Regions from separate parts of the Nonomuraea muscovyensis genome, predicted to be linked through region 2. Evidence: predicted binding sites of a transcription regulator. Region 2 holds the regulator's gene; the other holds the start of a gene.
What was found. The regulator HrcA, encoded in region 2, represses chaperone genes, less so after heat shock. The targets are predictions, from matches to a motif close to TTGGCACTCTCNNNNNGAGAGTGCCAA.
Positions count from the first base shown of each region.

Region 1: the regulator HrcA is predicted to act here: its motif matches at 3,495-3,521, upstream of groES (co-chaperone GroES).

Region 1 is NZ_JACHJB010000003.1:545,792-551,403, forward strand. It holds gene sigJ (RNA polymerase sigma factor SigJ) at 1-167, shown strand, start outside; gene FHU36_RS34395 (hypothetical protein) at 164-1,912, opposite strand; gene FHU36_RS34400 (class I SAM-dependent methyltransferase) at 2,104-3,321, opposite strand; gene groES (co-chaperone GroES) at 3,610-3,921, shown strand; gene groL (chaperonin GroEL) at 3,994-5,612, shown strand, end outside.
Region 2 is NZ_JACHJB010000001.1:1,076,426-1,082,037, reverse strand. It holds gene FHU36_RS05155 (DUF3097 domain-containing protein) at 1-264, opposite strand, end outside; gene FHU36_RS44125 (hypothetical protein) at 282-1,976, opposite strand; gene hrcA (heat-inducible transcriptional repressor HrcA) at 2,123-3,136, shown strand; gene dnaJ (molecular chaperone DnaJ) at 3,148-4,287, shown strand; gene FHU36_RS05135 (16S rRNA (uracil(1498)-N(3))-methyltransferase) at 4,298-5,023, shown strand; gene FHU36_RS05130 (hypothetical protein) at 5,068-5,612, opposite strand, start outside.

The DNA.
Region 1 (5,612 bases), on a different contig from region 2:
CGGAACTGCGGGTGCGGTGGGTGCCGGGGCCCGTGCCGGCCTGCCTGCTGGTGGCGGGCGACGGCGTGCGGGCGGCGCTCACCATGGAGGCGGACGCCTCGGGGACGCGCATCCAGGAGGTGTACGGGCTGGTGAACCCCGACAAGCTCGCCCATCTGAGTCGCTAGTCCTTGGGGCGGGTGGGGCGGAGCAGCGCCTCGGCGAGCGCCAGCATGGTCTCCTCCAGGGCGCCCAGGCGCTTGGTCAGGCCCGTCGTGGCCGGGTGCACGATGCCCGTCACGGTCTGGGTCAGCTCGTCGCGGTCGGGCCGGGCCTGGACGATCTCCGTGAGCGCGGCGGCCGCGGCGGTCAGGCGCTGGGCCTGGTCGGCGGTCTGCGCGGCGAGCAGCTCGTCGATGCGTTCGCCGATGGCGAGCGTGGCGGGGAGCTGGCCGACGCGCTGGTTGACGGCCTCGACGCGGTCGTCGACGTTCTCCAACTGCTCGCCGGCCTGCTCGGCGCGGGCCGCCAGGTCGGTGAGGCGCCCGTCGACCCCGTCGAAGCGGGTGCCGACCGTGTCGAAGCGGGTTTGCAGGCTGCTGTTTACGGCGGTGAAGCGGGTGTCGAGGCCGCTGTCGATCGTGTCGAGGCGGGTCGTCACCGTGCCGTCGACGGCCTCGATGCGACCGCTCACGGTCTCGAAGCCGGCCGCCAGCTTGGTGTCGACGGTGTTGAAGCGGCCGTTGACGGTGCTGTCGACCTGGTCGAAGCGGGTCGTCAGGTGCTCCTCCAGCTCGCCGATGCGCTCGTCGAGGGACTCCAGGTTGTTGTCGAGGTGGTTGAAGCGGCCCTCGTTGCGGGTCGCGGCCTCGGACAGGTGCTGGTCGGTGGCGGCCACGCGGTCGTCGAGCGTGGTGAACCGGCCGTCCATCCGGCCGTCGATCGCGCCGAGCCGGCCGTCGACGGAGACGACCCGCTGGTCCACGGTGGTCAGCCGGGAGTCGATGGCCGTGATCCGGCCGTCGATGCCGTCGAGGCGGCCGTCGAGGTCGGCGAAGCCCTCGCCGGTGGCCTCGATGCGGCCGTCGACGCCGTCGAGCCGCGACTCGATGGCCTTGAGCCGGCCGTCGAGGCGCCCGGTCACGCGCTGCTCGGCGTCCTGGAGCTGACCGGTGAGCCGGTGCTCGGCGTCGTCGAGGCGGGTGCCGAAGTGCTGCTGGGTGGCGGCCAGCCGCTCGTCGAGCTGCGCGCCGACGAGCTCGGCGGTGGCGGAGAGCCGGCCGTCGAGGCCCGCCGACAGCTCGGCCAGCACGCCTTCCACGTGGTCGGTGCGTGAGGCCAGCTCGGCGATCGACTTGTCCAGCCGGGTGAACCGGCCGGCGGCCACCTCCATGCTGGAGTGGAGCTGGGACAGCGTGGCGGCGAAGTCGCCCATCCGCCTGGCGATGCCCTCGCTGCTGTCGAGCACCGTCTCCAGGCGCTTGAGCGTCTCCTCGACGCCGCCGCCGATGGTCGTCAGGTCGGCCCACATCGTGGCCAGCTCGCCGAGTGGGGCGACCCGCTGGGTGACCGACTCGACGCGGGCGTCGACGGTGCCCACCTGCTCGCCGACGGCGTCGACGTGGTCGCGCACCGCCTCCACGTGCTGGGCCAGCCCTTCGGCCCACATCGGCGGCTTGGCCGCGATGTCGTCGAGACGGCCGTTGACGGTCTCCAGTGTGCCGCTGAGCCCGCCCAGCTCGCGCTCGCGCACCTCGCGCAGCAGCCACTCCATCCCTTCGAGCCGCTGGCGGATCTCGTCGAGCACGGCGCCCTGGGTGCGCTGCTCGTACACGTGGTCCTGGGCGGCGCGCGCCAGCAGCTCGCGCATCCTGTCGGGGATGTTGGTGTGCCCGCCTGCCTGGAGAAGGGTGGTGTGGCTGGAATGATCCACCGAAAGCTCCTTCGCTCGCCGACGGTCTGCCGCGCAGCGGTGGGGTAGGTCCGGTTTTCAGATGAATAAGAGAACGCGGTGAGCCGCTGCAGGGGGAGAACTCACGCCCGCACACCTTAGCCTCTGGATCAAGGTCCGTCAGGGGCGATGGAAAATATCGGGGTTACCGGGCTATCGCCCTGGTTTGTCATTTACGCAGGTGAGGTGGGGTGGCAAATGAGGGCCGACGGTTTGTCCATGACGCGAGTGAGAATGACGACGCCGGATTTATCCCCCGAAAGTCGCAAATCTGCGCGGAGCCGGTCGATGTCCACGGCCGAGGCGCGCTTCTTGATGGTGACATTGCCGATGTGCCGCTCGCGCAGGGCGGCGCGCAGGCGCTTCAGCGAGAACGGCAGCGCCTCGGCCACCTCGTAGCGCGCCGCCCACGGGGTGTCCACCGGCTCGTCGCCGGTGATGTAGGCGATCATCGGATCGGCCAGGCGGCCCCCGACCAGCTCGGCCACCTCGCCGACCAGGTGCGCGCGGATCGCGGCGCCGTCGGGCTCGTAGACGTAGCGGCCCAGCGGCCCCACCGGGGCGGCGGCACCGGTGGCCGAGAGCGTCTGCCCGCCCGGCAGCAACGTGGCGCGCCGCCGCACCCACTCACCGGCCGCGCCGGGTCCGATCCACAGGGACGCCTCCTTCACCTCCCCCTTGAAGGACACCCACTCGGCCTCGGCGCCCTCGGGGATGAACTCGTACGGGATGCCCGGCGCCACCTTCAGGCAGACGCGCCGCGCGCGGGCGACCAGGTCGAGCACGACCGGCCACGGCGGCGAGTAGGCGAGAGGATCGAACGTGCGGCCCCGCGCCCCGCGCCGGGCCGGGTCGGCGAACAGCACGTCGTAGTCCTCGGGCGACACCGTGGCGGCGTCGGCCACCCGGACCGTCACCCGGTCGGCGAGCCCGAGCGCCTCGGCATTGGCCCTGGCCACGGCGACGGTCAGCGGGTCGGTGTCCACCGCGTCCACGACGCAGCCGGCCCTGGCCAGCTCCAGGAAGTCACCTCCGACCCCACAACAGACGTCCACCACGCGCAGCCCACCCGCTGCCGCCGCGCCCGTACCCGGAGCCGTGAGGGCGCCTGCGACGAGGCGGTGGGCGCGATGCGCGGCGACGTCGGCGCGGGTGGCCTGCTCCAGCCCGTGTGGTGTGAAGAACATCAGCTCGGCCTGGTCACCGAACTTGGCCCTCGCCCGCTCCCTGAGCGCCGTCTGGGTGAGCGCCGCCGACGCGAGCGCGGCGTCGTGGCTCCTGCGCAGCCGGGTCGCCGCCGCCACCGGATCGGCGCCGCGCAGCTCCCGTGCCTCCTCCAGGGCGCGCCGGCCGCGCGGGGTCAGCAGCTCGGTGAAGGCGTCGAGGTCCACGTCGTACGACGTTAGCGCCTTGCCCGGGGTCCGGGCGCCGTCCGTGTGGCCACGCCGGGGCGAACCCGGCCGAAAGCCTCGTTCTCCTAGGTGAACGGGCATGTCTCGGTCCTGATCGCTCAGAGCAGACGCGTTCGTGTTGACTGTCAAGCCCCTCTTGCATATGTTTCCTGTTGGCACTCTCCCCTTGAGAGTGCCAACGTGCGACGAGGCAGGTCTGGCACCCGCGACGGCAGGCCCCGCTGGTCGCCTCTTCTGATCATTCACATCTGAAGGGGAGGTCCGATCGTGACGACCGCCACCAAGGTTCCCGTTAAGCCGCTCGGCGACCGCATTGTGGTGCAGCCGCTTGAGGCTGAGCAGACCACCGCTTCCGGCCTGGTCATTCCGGACACCGCCAAGGAGAAGCCGCAGGAGGGCAAGGTCCTCGCGGTGGGCCCGGGCAACTGGGACGAGGACGGCGACAAGCGCATCCCGCTCGACGTGAGCGAGGGCGACATCGTTCTCTACAGCAAGTACGGCGGCACCGAGGTCAAGTACGGCGGCGAGGAGTACCTCGTGCTCTCCGCCCGCGACGTTCTCGCGATCATCGAGAAGTAAGCCGGTTGTGTCGGGCCCCGGGCGCTCTCTTGCGGCCGGGGCCTTCGACACCAGGAGAGGACTTTCAGCAAAATGGCGAAGATCCTGGAGTTCGACGAGGATGCCCGGCGCGCGCTCGAGCGCGGCGTCAACGCCCTCGCGGATGCCGTGAAGGTTACCCTCGGCCCGCGTGGCCGCAACGTCGTCATCGACAAGAAGTTCGGTGCTCCGACGATCACGAACGACGGCGTGACCATCGCTCGTGAGATCGAGCTGGAGGAGCGCTACGAGAACCTCGGCGCCCAGCTCGCCAAGGAAGTGGCCACCAAGACCAACGACATCGCGGGTGACGGCACCACCACCGCGACGGTCCTGGCCCAGGCCATGGTCCGTGAGGGCCTGCGCAACGTGGCGGCCGGCGCCTCGCCGCTGTCGCTCAAGCGCGGCATCGACAGGGCGGCCAAGGAGATCAGCGACAAGCTGCTCGCCAGCGCCCGCCCGGTCGAGGACAAGAAGGAGATCGCGAACGTCGCGACCATCTCCGCCCAGGACGCCAAGATCGGCGACCTGATCGCCGAGGCGTTCGACAAGGTCGGCAAGGACGGCGTCCTGACGGTCGAAGAGTCCAACGCCATGGGCATGGAGCTCGAGTTCACCGAGGGCCTCCAGTTCGACAAGGGCTACCTGTCGGCCTACATGGTCACCGACCCCGAGCGCATGGAGTCCGTCCTCGAGGACGCCTACATCCTGCTCACCCAGGGCAAGATCGCCTCGATCGCAGACTTCCTGCCGCTGCTGGAGAAGGTCGCGCAGACCAAGAAGCCGCTGCTCGTGGTCGCCGAGGACGTCGAGGGCGAGGCCCTGGCCGTCCTGGTCACCAACAAGATCCGCGGCACCTTCACCTCCGTCGCCGTCAAGGCGCCCGGCTTCGGCGACCGCCGCAAGGCGATGCTGCAGGACATGGCCATCCTCACCGGCGGCCAGGTCGTCAGCGAGGAGATCGGACTCAAGCTGGAGAACGTCGGTCTCGAGGTTCTCGGCCAGGCCCGCCGCATCGTCGTCACCAAGGACGCCACGACCATCGTCGACGGCGCCGGTGACGCGCAGGCCATCGAGGACCGCGTCAAGGAGATCAAGATTGCCATCGAGCAGTCCGACTCCGACTGGGACCGCGAGAAGCTGCAGGAGCGGCTGGCCAAGCTCGCCGGTGGCGTCTGCGTGCTGCGCGTCGGCGCGGCCACCGAGGTGGAGCTCAAGGAGAAGAAGCACCGTCTCGAGGACGCGATCTCCGCGACGCGCGCCGCGATCGAGGAGGGCATCGTCTCCGGCGGTGGCTCGGCCCTGATCCACGTCTCCAAGGAGCTCGACGACCTCGGCCTCACGGGCGACGAGGCCACGGGCGTCGGCGTCGTGCGCCGCGCGCTGGTGGAGCCGGCTCGCTGGATCGCCGAGAACGCCGGTCTCGAGGGCTACGTGGTCACCCACAAGGTCGCCGAGCTGCCGGCCGGTCACGGCCTCAACGCCGCGACGGGCGAGTACGGCGACCTCATCGGCCAGGGCGTCATCGACCCGGTCAAGGTCACCCGCTCGGCGGTGCAGAACGCCGCCTCGATCGCGGGCATGCTGCTCACGACCGAGGTCCTCGTGGTGGACAAGCCCGAGGAGGAGGCTCCGGCCGCCGGCCAGGGCCACGGTCACGGTCACGGCCACTG
Region 2 (5,612 bases):
CCTCGGCGCGCGCGGGCCCGGCGCGGGCCGTACGAGCGTCACGACCTTGCCCTCCAGCAGGAACGCGGCCGGCGCCAGCGGGAACAGCCTGCGCCTGCCGAACCGGTCCTCCAGCGTGACGGCCTCCTTGTCGCAGGCCACCACCGCGCCGCAGAAGCCGCTCTCGGCGTCCTCCACGACGAGGTCCGGTTCGGCGGGCACCTTGGGGATCGTGCCCTTGCCCGGCCGCCGCCAGTTGCCCGCGAGAACATCACCCTCGTACACACGGGGACCGTAGCAAATCACCCGCCCATCGCGAGGCGCTTGCGGCCGCGGCTGCGCCGGACGAGGACCACGGCGGTGACGACGATCCCGATCAGGACGCCCGCACCCGGGATGAGCAGCAGCGCCGCCACCCCGCCGGCCAGGCCGCCCGCCGAGGAGGCGAGGTCACGACCAACCCCGAAGCGCGCGTCGCCCGGCTCCTGGGTCGCGCAGGTGAGCCGGTAGTCGCCGGCCGAGGGGGCGTTGACCAGCAGGATGAGCTGCCAGCGGATGGAGCCCTGGTTGACGGTCTGGTTCGTGGTCGTGTTGACGAGCCTGGCCTGCCCGGGGCCGCCGGAGATCATGCACGTGTAGTGCACCCGGGTGGAGCTGGCGATGTAGAGGGCGGGCCGGTCGTCCGGGTCGAGGGCGACGGTGACGCTCTCGCCCGCCGCGAACGTCTTCGACGGCGCCATGTCGCTCGCCGTGCTGAACACGCCCCCCGTGAACAGGGCGACGCCCGCCACCGCGCACACCACGGCGACCGCCCAGCCACCCGCGATCCACCACAGCGACGGCTTGACCGGCCGGGAATCCGGCCGCGCGCCGAACCGGCCCCCGCCGCCGTACACGCCGGGTTGGTCGGGGCCGTACACGCCCGGCTGTCCAGGGCCGTACGGTCCGGGTTGGTCGGGGCCGTACGGTCCGGGCTGTCCGGGGCCGTACGCGCCCGGCTGTCCAGGGCCGTACGCGCCGGGCTGTCCGTAGGGCTGACCGCCCGGAGGCGCGGCCTGCCCGAACGCCGGGCCGCCCGAGGGGGGTGCCTGCCCGTACGCGGACTCGCCCGGCGGGGGAGCCTGGCCGAAGCCGGGCCCGCCGGGCGTCTGCCCCTGCCCGTAGGAGGGGTCGCCGAATGCGGGCGCCTGTCCGTACGCGGGCCCGCCGGGAGGCGGCGCCTGACCGTAGGGCGGGCCGCCGGGAGCCTGGTAGCCGTATCCGGGCGCGCTGGGCGGTTGTTGTCCATAGCCGGGCGCGCTCGGTGATTGCCGGTCGTAGCTGGGGGTGCCGGGGGGCTGCTGGCCGTAGCCGCCGAAGGCGCCGGGTGGCCCGTAGCCCGGGGTGCTGGACGGCTGGGGTCCGTACGGGTGACCGCCGGGAGGCGCCGCCTGGCCGTGGGACGGGCCGCCGGGCGGCGGATAGTCGTGCGACGGCGGCCCGCTCGGAGGCTGCGGCCCGTAACCCGGGGCGCGACTGTACCCGGCAGCGGGCGGCGGCGGCCCGGACGGCGACGCGAATGACGGTCCGGACGGCGTACCCGGCTGCGGCCCGGAGGGCGGTCCGGACGGCGCACCCGGCTGCGGCCCGGAGGGCGGTCCGGACGGCGCACCCGGCTGCGGCCCGGAGGTCGACCCGGACGGCGCGCTGGGCTGCGCGCCAGAGGGCGGCCCGGACGGGGTGTCGGGAGGGGCGTCGGAGGAGGCGTCGGAAGGGGTGCTCGCCCGCGGGTCCGAAGCGGCTTCGGCGGGCGCGTCGGAGGGGCCGCCCTGAGGCGGGTCCGGCGGGGCGTCGGCGGAGGCGTCGGACGGCTCCGCCGCGGGCGCCGGCGCAGGTGAGGAGGCGGCCGGAGGTTGCGGATCGGAGGACGGGGCACCGGAGGGTGAGGAGGCCTGACCGGGCCGCGGACCGGACCCGGGCTGCGGGCCGTTCGGCTGGGACGGGGAATCGTCGGTCATGCCGATCAGTCTGATGCCTGCGGGTTCGGGCACGCCAGGCACCCCGGTGGCCGGTCGTTATCGCACCTTCCAGGCAACGGCCGTACACTTGGCACTCGGGAACACCGAGTGCTAGGCGGTTCCCAGCAGAGGCAGGAGGTGTGCACGTGCTCGACGATCGTAAACTGGCGGTGCTCCGCGCCATTGTCGAAGACTACGTGTCCACCAACGAACCGGTGGGCTCCAAGGCGCTGGCCGAGCGCCACAACCTGAAGGTCTCCCCGGCCACCGTGCGCAACGACATGGCCGCGCTGGAGGAGGAGGGCTACATCACCCAGCCGCACACCAGCGCCGGCCGCGTGCCGACGGACAAGGGCTACCGCCTGTTCGTCGACAGGTTGTCGCAGGTCAAGCCGCTCTCCTCGGCGGAACGGCGGGCGATCGAGACGTTCCTCGCGGGCGCGGTCGACCTCGACGACGTGGTCATGCGCACCGTACGCCTGCTCGCGCAGCTCACCAGGCAGGTCGCCGTCGTGCAGTACCCGACGTTGACCCGTTCGACGGTCCGGCACGTCGAGCTGGTGCCGCTCAGCGAGCGGCGCGTCATGCTCGTGCTGATCACCAACACCGGCCGCGTCGAGCAGCGGGTGATCGAGCTGCCCGAGGTCGTGGAGGACCAGCGCATCGCCCACCTGCGCGCCGTGCTCAACGCGTGTCTCGACGGCTGCGGTCTCAGCACCGTGCCCGACCGGGTCGCCGACCTGCCCGAGCGGCTGCCGGTCGAGGACCGTCCCGCGGTGGCGACGATCCTGTCGGTGCTGCTCGAGACGCTCGTCGAACGGCACGACGAGAAGCTCGTCTTCGCCGGGGCCGCCAACCTCGCGGGCGCCGACTTCGCCACGGGCCTGCGTGACGTGCTCGAGGCGCTGGAGGAGCAGGTCGTGCTCATGCGGCTGCTCGGCGAGACTTCCACAGACACCCCGTCCGCGCTCACCGTGCGCATCGGCTCCGAAAACCCCTACCTTCGCGGCACATCCGTCGTCGCCACCGGATACGGTTCTGGCGACAACCAACTGGCCCGGCTCGGCGTGCTGGGTCCCACGAGGATGGACTACCCCGTGACGATGGGCGCCGTGCGCGCGGTGGCACGCTACGTCAGCCAGATCCTGGCTGCATCATAAGAGGTCGATAAGTGGCAAACAGCGACTACTACGCCACCCTCGGGGTGCGCCGTGACGCCAGTCAGGACGAGATCAAGAAGGCGTACCGGAGACTGGCCCGGGAGCTGCACCCCGACGTGAACCCGGATCCTGAGACCCAGGAACGGTTCAAGGAGATCACGCAGGCCTACGAGGTCCTGTCCGATCCCAACAAGCGCCAGATGTACGACCTGGGCGCCGACCCGTTCGGCGGTGCGGGCGCCGGTGCCGGGGCGGGCGGCTTCGGCGCCGGGTTCCCGTTCAGCGACATCATGGACGCCTTCTTCGGCTCGGCGGGCGGCGCGCGCGGGCCGCGCTCGCGGGCGCGCCGGGGGCGCAACGCCACGATCCGCGTCGAGCTCGACCTGCGCGAGACCGCGTTCGGCACCACCCGTGAGCTGGTCGTCGACACGGCCGTGCTGTGCGAGGTGTGTCAGGGCGCCGGGGCCGCGCCGGGCACCCACCCCGACACCTGCGACATGTGCAGCGGGCGTGGCGAGATCTCCCAGGTGACGCGGTCGTTCCTGGGCCAGGTGATGACCTCGCGGCCGTGCCCCCAGTGCGGTGGCTTCGGCTCGATCATCCGCCACCCGTGCCAGGAGTGCTCGGGTGACGGCCGCGTGCGCACCCGCCGTACGATCAAGGTCCGCATCCCGGCGGGCGTCGAGGACGGCACCCACATCCAGCTCGCCGGCGAGGGCGAGGTCGGCCCCGGCGGCGGCCCGCCCGGAGACCTGTTCCTCGAGATCGTCGAACGCCCTCACGAGATCTTCGAGCGGCGCGGCGACGACCTGCACTGCACGGTGCAGATCCCGATGACGGCCGCGGCCCTCGGCACGGTGCTGACCGTGGAGACCCTCGACGGGGCGGAGGAGATCGACGTCCGGCCGGGCACCCAGGCGGGGCAGGTCATCACGATGTACGGCAGGGGCGTGCAGCGGCTCAACGAGACCGGCCGCGGCGACCTGCTCATCCACGTCAACGTGGAGACCCCGATGCGCCTCGACCCGGCGCAGGAGGAGCTGCTGCGCGAGCTGGCCAGGCAGCGGGGCGAGGAGCGGCCGCCGGGCAAGTTCGCGCCGGGGCAGCAGGGATTCTTCTCGCGGCTGCGCGACGCGTTCAACGGCCGATGAGCCGCCGGCCGTGACCGTCCCCGTCTTCCTGTCCGACGTGCTCGACGGGCCCGAGCTGGTGCTCGGCGGCGCGGAGGGGCGGCACGCGGCCGCCGTGCGCCGGTTGCGCGCCGGCGAGCGGGTGGACCTGACCGACGGGGCCGGCGCGGTCGCCGAGTGCGTCGTGCGCGAGGTGCTCAAAGACGCGCTCCGGCTCGACGTGACGAGCCGCTACGAGATGGCGGCGCCGCAGCCGCGGCTCGTGGTCGTCCAGGGGCTGCCGAAGGGCGACCGGGGCGAGCTGGCCGTCGAGATGATGACCGAGGCCGGCGTCGACGTCATCGTGCCCTGGGCCGCCTCGCGCAGCATCACCCAGTGGAAGGGCGAGCGGGCCGCCAAGGCGCTCGGCCGGTGGCGTTCCACGGCGCGCGAGGCCGGCAAGCAGGCCCGCAGGTTCCATCTGCCGGAAGTGACCGAGCCCGCGTCCACGGCGCGGGTCGAGCAACTGCTCGCAGGTGCGGCGCTGGGGCTGGTGCTGCACGAGGAGGCGGCTGAGCCGCTGTCCGGCGTGGAGCTGCCGGCGGGCGGCGACATCGTCGTCGTGGTGGGACCCGAGGGCGGGGTCGGCGATGAGGAGCTGGGCCGGTTCAGGGCGGTGAAGGCGGTGCCGGTGCTGCTCGGGCCCACGGTGCTGCGGACGTCCACGGCCGGGGTGGCGGCTGCGGCCGTCCTGCTGGCGCGCACCGGCCGCTGGTAGGGCCGCTCGAACAGGCAAGCGCTCCCGCTACGGGCGGTGCGGGCTCACGGGATCGAGTACGGGGTGCCGTTGAGCAGCGGGCTGGGCACCGCGGTCGGGATGGGCTCGGGATCGGGCGGTGGGCACTCGTCGGCCGGGCACGTCGGCACCGGGTCCGGCTGGGTGGGCGTCGGGGTCACGGTCGGCGTCGGAGTCGGCGTGGGGGTCGGCGTGCCCGTGGGGCAGTCGTCGCGCTGCGCGTCCTGCTGCTTGGCGGCCGTCGGGCACGGGGTGGAGCTCGGCGTCGGCTTGCTGGTGGACTTCGCCGTCTCCGACGGCTGCTGCCTCGGCGGCCGGGTCGACGGGTCGGGGACGACCACCACCTCGGTCGGCTGGCTGCGGATGGGCGGATCCGGCGAGACGGCCCGGTTGGTCGAGTCGGCCGCGGGGGGAGTGGAGGTGCTCTTGATGTCCTGCACGGTGTCCCGCAGGACCTGGTGGCGCAGCTCGGGGACGACCATCACGATCGTGCCGGCGACCAGGACGGCGCTGGCGGCGGCGGCGCCGGCCCGCCACCAGAACAGGTTGCGCATGCCGCGCCGCTCGATGC